Variovorax paradoxus: one gene and its partner. The main gene of each other region encodes a partner of the protein of the gene in region 2 in a complex. Links are inferred from orthologs where the notes say so. Each region holds a gene or a part of one and is shown on either strand. Other genes may lie near its edges.

Region 1 (3,829 bases), 3.7 Mb from region 2 along the record:
CCGCTCGCTCTACGACGTGCTGCGCCGCCAGTACGGCCTGCGCCTGGTGCGCGCCGAACGCTGGATCGATGCGGTGCTGCCAGACGCCGAGACCTGCCAGCTGCTCAACCTGCCGCAGCCCGAGCCGCTGCTGCGAATCGAATCGATCGCCTACGGCGCCAACGGCCGGCCGCTGGAGCACTACCGCGCGCTCCACCGTTGCAAGACCAGCCGCCTGCACGTGCAGACGACGACCTGAGGTTGATGACGAGAAGCGGCTACAGCAGCCGCTTCAGGTAGCGCCCCGTGTGGCTCGCCTCGTTCGCCGCGATGCTTTCCGGCGTGCCTTCGCCCACCACCATGCCGCCGCCGGCACCGCCTTCAGGACCCATGTCGATGAGCCAGTCGGCCGTCTTGATGACGTCGAGGTTGTGCTCGATCACGACGATGGTGTTGCCCGCGTCGCGCAATTGGTGCAGCACCTTCAGCAGCAGCTCGATGTCGGCGAAATGCAGGCCGGTGGTCGGTTCGTCGAGGATGTACAGCGTGCGGCCGGTGTCGCGCTTGCTGAGCTCCAGCGCGAGCTTCACGCGCTGCGCCTCGCCGCCCGACAGCGTTGTGGCCGACTGGCCCAGCTTGATGTAGCTCAGGCCCACGTCGAGCAGGGTGCGCAGCTTGCGTTCGATGGTGGGCACGGCCTTCAGGAATTCGTGCGCGGTCTCGACCGTCATCTCGAGGATCTGCGCGATGTTCTTGCCCTTGTAGAGCACTTCGAGCGTCTCGCGGTTGTAGCGCTGGCCGTGGCAGACCTCGCAGGGCACGTACACGTCGGGCAGGAAGTGCATCTCGACCTTCACCACGCCGTCGCCCTGGCAGGCCTCGCAGCGCCCGCCCGCCACGTTGAAGCTGAAGCGGCCCGGGCCGTAGCCGCGCTCGCGCGCGGTGTTGGTCTCGGCCATCAGCTCGCGGATGGGCGTGAACAGTCCCGTGTAGGTGGCCGGGTTGCTGCGCGGCGTGCGACCGATGGGGCTCTGGTCGACGTTGATGACCTTGTCGAAATACTCGATGCCCTCGACCGATTCGTGCGCAGCCGGTTCTTCGTGCGCGCGGTACAGCGTGCGCGCCACTGCCGTGTAGAGCGTGTCGTTCACCAGCGTCGACTTGCCCGAGCCCGAGACGCCCGTCACGCAGGTCAGCAGGCCGACAGGGAAGGCCACGCTCACGTTCTTCAGGTTGTTGCCGGTGGCGCCGACGACGCGAATTTCCTGCAGATCGGTCTGCGTGGCCAGGTGGGCGGCCTCGCGTGCGGCGCGGCGTTCGGCCGCGGGGCTCGGCGGAAAGCGCGAGGCCTTCTTGCCTTCGTTGAACGCGGGCTTGTTCACGACGGGCAGCCACGCGGTGCGGTGCTTCGGCACTTCGATCTTGCGCGTGCCCGACAGGTACTGGCCGGTGAGCGAGTCGGGGTTGGACGAAACCTCGGCATACGTGCCCTGCGCCATCACACGCCCGCCGTGCACGCCGGCGCCGGGGCCCATGTCGATCACGTGGTCGGCGGCGTGGATCATGTCTTCGTCGTGCTCGACCACGATCACGCTGTTGCCGATGTCGCGCAGATGCTTCAGCGTGCCGATGAGCCGGTCGTTGTCGCGCTGGTGCAGGCCGATGCTGGGCTCGTCGAGCACGTACATCACGCCCGTGAGGCCCGAGCCGATCTGCGACGCGAGGCGAATGCGCTGCGCCTCGCCGCCCGAGAGCGTCTCGGCGCTGCGGTCCAGGCTCAGGTAGTTCAGGCCCACGTCGTTCAGGAATTTCAGGCGCAGGCCGATCTCGCGCACCACCTTGTCGGCGATGTCGGCCTTGGCGCCGCGCAGCTTGAGCGTATGGAACCACGCGAGCGAATCGCGCAGCGTGAGGCGGCTGAGCTCGAAGATCGCCATGCGCGGTGGTTCGCTGCCGTCGGCGGGCCGGTTCGATTCGTCGACCAGGAACACGTTGCGCGCCTCGGGCCGCAGCCGCGAGCCACCGCAGTCGGGGCAGGGCTGCAGGTTGCGAAAGCGCGCGAGGTCTTCGCGCACCATCACCGAATCGGTCTCGCGGTAGCGCCGCGCCATGTTCGGGATGATCCCCTCGAAGGGATGCTTCTTCGTGAGCTTCTTGCCCGCGAAGTTGCCCGATTCCATGGTGTAGTTGAACTTGATCTCCTCGGCGGCCGAACCGTGCAGCAGCACCTGCTGCACCGAGGCCGGCAATGACTCGAAGGGCGCGTCGACGTCGAACTTGTAGTGCTTCGCGACGCTCTCGATCATGCTGAAGTAGTAGCCGTTGCGGCGGTCCCAGCCCTTGATGGCGCCGCTGGCGAGCGACAGCGAAGGAAAGGCCACCACGCGCGCCGGGTCGAACACCTCGCGGTGGCCGAGGCCGTCGCAGCTGGGGCAGGCGCCCACGGGCGAGTTGAACGAGAAGAGGCGCGGCTCCAGCTCCGACAGCGAGTAGTGGCAGATCGGGCAGGCGAACTTGGCGTTGAACAGGTGCTCCTTGTCGGCTGCGCCTTCAGCGCCCAGCTCCAGCGCGATGGCGCGGCCTTCGGCCAGGCGCAGCGCGGCCTCGAAGCTCTCGGCCAGCCGCTGCTGCATGTCGGCGCGCGCGCGCAGGCGGTCGATGACCACGTCGATGTCGTGCTTCTCGGTCTTCTTGAGCTTGGGCAGGTCGTTGTATTCGTACGTTTGCCCGTCCACGCGAAAGCGCACATAGCCGGCCGCCTGCATCTCGGCGAAGAGTTCGAGGAACTCGCCTTTCTTCTCGCGTGCCACGGGCGCCAGGATCATCAGGCGCGGTTCGCCCGGCAGCGCAAGCGTGGCATCGACCATCTGCGAGACCGTCTGCGCCTGCAGCGGCAGGTGGTGGTCGGGGCAGTAGGGCGTGCCGGCGCGGGCGTACAGCAGGCGCAGGTAGTCGTGGATCTCGGTCACCGTGCCCACGGTGGAGCGCGGGTTGTGGCTTGTGGCCTTCTGCTCGATGCTGATGGCGGGCGACAGGCCCTCGATCACGTCGACGTCGGGCTTGTCCATGAGCTGCAGGAACTGCCGCGCATAGGCCGACAGGCTCTCGACGTAGCGCCGCTGCCCTTCGGCATACAGCGTGTCGAAGGCCAGGCTCGACTTGCCCGAGCCCGACAGGCCGGTGATCACCACCAGCTTGTTGCGCGGGATGTCGAGATCGACGTTCTTCAGGTTGTGGGTGCGCGCACCGCGGATGCTGATGCGCTGCTGCGCGAGCACCGCGCCGAGGTAGGTGGCGCGTTCGCGTTCCGCATCGCGTGCGCTTTCGGCGTCGGCTGCGGTGTCTTCAGTGGATATTGAATTCAAGGGGGCGATCGTCCGAGGGCAACCGGACATGATAGACCGCCGCGCATTTCATGGCGAGTGGCCGGGCTCTGGAGGCTTGGGCGGATGCACCGGCTCGGTGCTGCCCGTACTGCTTATTGCCCGGCCGACCATGTGCTCGGCCAGCGTGTCGTACAGCGGGCGGCTGATCATCCGCGAGACCAGGCTGGCCAGCATGGCCGCGGCCATCAGGCTCAACACCATCGAGTGGCCGTCGACCATCTCCATCACGATGATGAAGGCGGTGAGCGGCGCCTGCGTCACCGCCGCCAGGAAGCCGGCCATGCCCATGGCGATGAGCGCCGGCCCCTGGTCGCTGCTGGCCAGCCGCGCCACCGCGTCGCCGATGCCCGCGCCGATCGACAGCGACGGCGCGAAGATGCCGCCCGGCACGCCGCACCAGGCCGTGAGCCAGGTGGCGATGAACTTGAGCACGGTGTAGAGCGGCGTGAGCTCGTCATGGCCCT
Region 2 (4,179 bases):
GGCGGCGCAGGCTTTCCTTGAAGTCCTTGATCTCGCCGCGCATCGTGGCTTCGGTGATGGCGGCCACCTCGGCCTTCTTGCCGACCGCATCGGCGATTTCGTCGATGCACTCGATGTTGATCAGCGTCGAGTCCATGTCGAACGCGATCAGCTTGAAGTCGGCGAGCTTGAGCGGTGGCTTCACGCGCTGGATGACGAGGCCGGGGGAGATTTCTGTAGCGCTCATGCGGTGACGGTTTCCTTGACGATGGGTTGGCCCAGGCTGCGCAGCACGTCGCGCACCAGCTGGGCCCGGTCTTTCGGCTCTTTCAGTTCGCGCTCGATGCGCAGTTTTTCGTTGCCGGCGAGCTTGATGTGCTTGTTCTTCTGGATCAGCTGGATGATGGCCATGCCATCGACCGGCGCGTCCTTCTTGAAGGTGATGTTGATGATGCCGGGCGCCGCATCGACCTTCACCACGCCGTAGGGCCGCGCCAGCACACGCAGGCGGTGCGTGTCGATCAGCGTCTGCGCCTGCGGCGGCAGCTTGCCGAAGCGGTCGACGATTTCTTCCAGCAGCGTGTCGATCTGGTCGGGCGTCTTTGCGGTGGCCAGCTTCTTGTAGAACGACAGCCGCAGGTGCACGTCGCCGCAGTAGTCGTCGGGCAGCAGGGCGGGTGCGTGGAGGTTGATTTCGGTCGTGACCGACAGCGGCGACAGCAGGTCGGGCTCCTGGCCGGCCTTCAGCGCGCGCACGGCCTCGCTCAGCATCTCGTTGTAGAGCTGGAAGCCGATCTCCATCATGTTGCCGCTCTGGTTTTCGCCCAGCACCTCGCCGGTGCCGCGGATCTCCAGGTCGTGCATGGCCAGGTAGAAGCCGGAGCCCAGTTCTTCCATCTGCTGGATGGCGTCGAGCCGCTGCGCCGCGTGCTTGGTCAGGCCCTCGGTGTCGGGCACCATGAGGTAGGCGTACGCTTGGTGGTGCGAGCGCCCGACGCGGCCGCGTAGCTGGTGCAGCTGCGCCAGGCCGAACTTGTCGGCGCGGCTCATCACGATGGTGTTGGCGGTCGGCACGTCGATGCCGGTCTCGATGATGGTCGAGCACAGCAGCAGGTTGTAGCGTTGCGCCACGAAGTCGCGCATCACGCGCTCCAGTTCGCGCTCGGGCATCTGGCCATGGGCCACGGCGATGCGGGCTTCAGGCAATATTTCTTCGAGCTTCTGGCGGCGGTTCTCGATGGTCTCGACCTCGTTGTGCAGGAAGTAGACCTGCCCGCCGCGCTTGAGCTCGCGCAGCACGGCTTCGCGGATCACGCCGGTGCCTTCGTTGCGCACGAATGTCTTGATGGCCAGCCGGCGCTGCGGCGCGGTGGCGATCACGCTCAGGTCGCGCAGGCCTTCGAGCGCCATGCCCAGCGTGCGCGGAATCGGCGTGGCCGTCAGCGTCAGCACGTCGACCTCGGCGCGCATGGCCTTCATCGCCTCTTTGTGGCGCACGCCGAAGCGATGCTCCTCGTCGATGATGAGCAGGCCCAGGTTCTTGAACTTGACCGACTGCGAGAGCAGCTTGTGCGTGCCGACCACGATGTCGACCTGGCCTTCGGCCAGCCCCTTGGCTGCGGCGGTGATTTCCTTGGCCGAGCGGAAGCGGCTCATCTCTGCCACCTTCACTGGCCATTTGGCGAATCGATCGACCAGCGTCTGGTAGTGCTGCTCGGCCAGCAGCGTGGTGGGCGCAAGAAACGCCACCTGCTTGCCGCCGGTGACGGCGATGAAGGCGGCGCGCAGCGCAACCTCGGTCTTGCCGAAGCCCACGTCGCCGCACACGAGGCGATCCATTGGCTGGGGCGAGATCATGTCCTGCACCACGGCGTGGATGGCCGCCTTCTGGTCGGCGGTTTCCTGGAAGCCGAAGTCGTTGGAGAACACTTCGTAGTCGGCCGGCGAGTAGCGGAAGGCGTGGCCCTCGCGCGCAGCGCGGCGGGCGTAGATGTTGAGCAGCTCGGCGGCCGAGTCGCGCACCTGTTCGGCGGCCTTGCGCTTGGCCTTTTCCCACTGGCCGGAGCCCAGCTTGTGCAGCGGGGCCTCGTCGGCGCTGACGCCGGTGTAGCGGCTGATCTGGTGCAACTGCGAGACGGGTACGTAGAGCGTGGCCTTGTCGGCGTACTCCAGGTGCAGCATTTCCTGCAGAAGGGGCTTGCCTTCGGCATCGGTGCCCTGGCCCAGGTCCATGTGGATCAGGCCGCGGTAGCGGCCGATGCCGTGCGCGCTGTGGACCACCGGGTCGCCCACGTTGAGCTCCGACAGGTCTTTGATGAGCGCCTCGACGTCGCTGACCTGTTCCTGCTTCTTGTTGCGCCGGCGCGTGGTGGGCGCGGTGGCGAACAGCTCGGTTTCGGTGACGAGGTCGATGCCCTGTTCGCGCCAGGCGAAGCCCGAGGCCAGCGCGGCGGTGGCGATGCCGATCTTTTCGTCGGCGGAGGCTTCGAACTCGGCCAGCGAGTCGAAGGCCGGCGGGCTCACGCCGCTGGCGCGCAGGAAGTCGAGCAGGCTTTCGCGGCGGCCGTCGCTTTCGGCGATCAGCAGCACGCGGTGCGGTGTGGCGCGAATGTGGGCCTTGAGGCCGACCAACGGGTCTTCGGCGCCACGCACCACGGCGAACGGTGGCAGCTTGTCGAACTCGGCATAGGGTGCGTCCGTAGGCACGTCACCGCGGATGGCGAGCTGCGCATGGGGCTTGGCGCGCTGGTAGAACTGCTCGGCGTTCAGGAACAGCGCCTCGGGCGGCAGGGCGGGGCGCTCGGGGTCGCCTTGCACCAGCCGGTAGCGTTCGTTCGTGTCCTGCCAGAAATGCTGGAAAGCCGGTTCGAGATCGCCGTGCAGCACCACGGTGGCATCCGGTCCGAGGTAGTCGAACACCGTGGCCGTCTCGTCGAAGAACAGAGGCAGGTAGTACTCGATGCCGGCGGTGGCCACGCCGTTGCCCATGTCCTTGTAGATGCGGCTTTTGGTCGGGTCGCCTTCGAGCAGTTCGCGCCAGCGGCTGCGAAAGCGCCCACGCGCGTCGTCGTCCATCGGGAACTCGCGGCCCGGCAGCAGCCGCACTTCGGGCACCGGGTACAGGCTGCGCTGGGTGTCGGGGTCGAAGGTGCGGATGGAGTCGATCTCGTCGTCGAACAGGTCGACGCGAAACGGCACGGGCGAGCCCATGGGGAACAGGTCGATCAGGCCGCCGCGCACCGCGTATTCGCCGGGGCTCACCACCTGGGTCACATGGGTGTAGCCGGCCAGCGTGAGCTGGGCCTTGAGCTTCGACTCTTCCAGCTTCTGCTTGGCCTTGAAATGGAAGGTATAGCCAGCCAGGAAGGCGGGCGGCGCCAGCCGGTAGAGCGCGGTGGTGGCGGGCACCAGCACCACGTCGGCCTCTTTCTGGCTGATGCGCCAGAGGGTGGCAAGGCGCTCGCTGATCAGGTCCTGGTGGGGCGAGAAGCTGTCGTAGGGTAGCGTTTCCCAGTCGGGGAACAGGGCACAGCGCAGGTCGGGCGCGAAGAAGGCGATCTCGTCGATCAGGCGCTGGGCGTCGTTGGCGTCGGCCGTGAACATCGCCGTGGCGCGCCCCGCGGCTTTCTCGCGCATGGCCAGCTGCGCCAGCAGCAAGGCATCGGCCGACAACGGGGGACGCGGCAGCGTGAAACGCTTGCCCGCCGTGAGGTGGGGGAGGTCCATGGAACGCTTGGTGGAAATGCACAACACCCCGCGCCGGCTGGCGAGGGGTGTGCGTAACGGGCAATTCTAGAATGGCGGCCCCTTATTCGCTTGTCGGCCACCGCCGACGCCGGGCCCTCCCTCATGTCCTCTTCCCGACTCTTCGTGCTGATCCCGTGTGCCGGCTCCGGCTATCGCGCGGGGCATGCGCAGTCCACCCAGCCCAAGCAGTACCGGCGCCTGGCCGGCCTGCCGATGGTGGCCCACACGCTGGAGGCCTTCCGCGCGCTGGCGGGGCGCTTCGCCGGGCTGGCGCTGGTGGTGTCGCCGGACGACCGCGATGTGGATGCGGTGCTGCCGCGCTTTCCCGCCGAGAACGAATACCTGCTGCGCGTGGGCGGCGTGACCCGCGCGGCCACGGTGCGCAATGGCCTCGTGGCGCTGCGGCAGAAGGGCGCTGGCGCACACGACTGGGTGCTGGTGCACGACGCGGCG

The links. The genes of interacting proteins can lie anywhere in the genome.
Region 1: the proteins of mfd (region 2) and uvrA are in contact, whole or in part, in a crystal structure (PDB 4DFC), measured with the Escherichia coli proteins. The link is inferred for Variovorax paradoxus from one-to-one orthologs.

The regions. Positions count from the first base shown.
Region 1 is NZ_CP102931.1:6,360,773-6,364,601, reverse strand. Bases 58-3,758 are described here. They hold uvrA (excinuclease ABC subunit UvrA), read right to left. Parts: upstream 3,375-3,758; coding sequence 258-3,374; downstream 58-257. Other genes in these bases: NWF24_RS29775 (chloride channel protein), read right to left, coding at 3,393-3,758; NWF24_RS29785 (GntR family transcriptional regulator), read left to right, coding at 58-238. In the rest of the region: more of NWF24_RS29785, read left to right, coding at 1-57; more of NWF24_RS29775, read right to left, coding at 3,759-3,829. UniProt on the Escherichia coli protein: The UvrABC repair system catalyzes the recognition and processing of DNA lesions. UvrA is an ATPase and a DNA-binding protein. A damage recognition complex composed of 2 UvrA and 2 UvrB subunits scans DNA for abnormalities.
Region 2 is NZ_CP102931.1:2,704,664-2,708,842, forward strand. The notes cover bases 23-4,073. They hold mfd (transcription-repair coupling factor), read right to left. Parts: upstream 3,706-4,073; coding sequence 223-3,705; downstream 23-222. Other genes in these bases: serB (phosphoserine phosphatase SerB), read right to left, coding at 23-226; ispD (2-C-methyl-D-erythritol 4-phosphate cytidylyltransferase), read left to right, coding at 3,829-4,073. Outside these bases: more of serB, read right to left, coding at 1-22; more of ispD, read left to right, coding at 4,074-4,179. UniProt on the Escherichia coli protein: Couples transcription and DNA repair by recognizing RNA polymerase (RNAP) stalled at DNA lesions. Mediates ATP-dependent release of RNAP and its truncated transcript from the DNA, and recruitment of nucleotide excision repair machinery to the damaged site.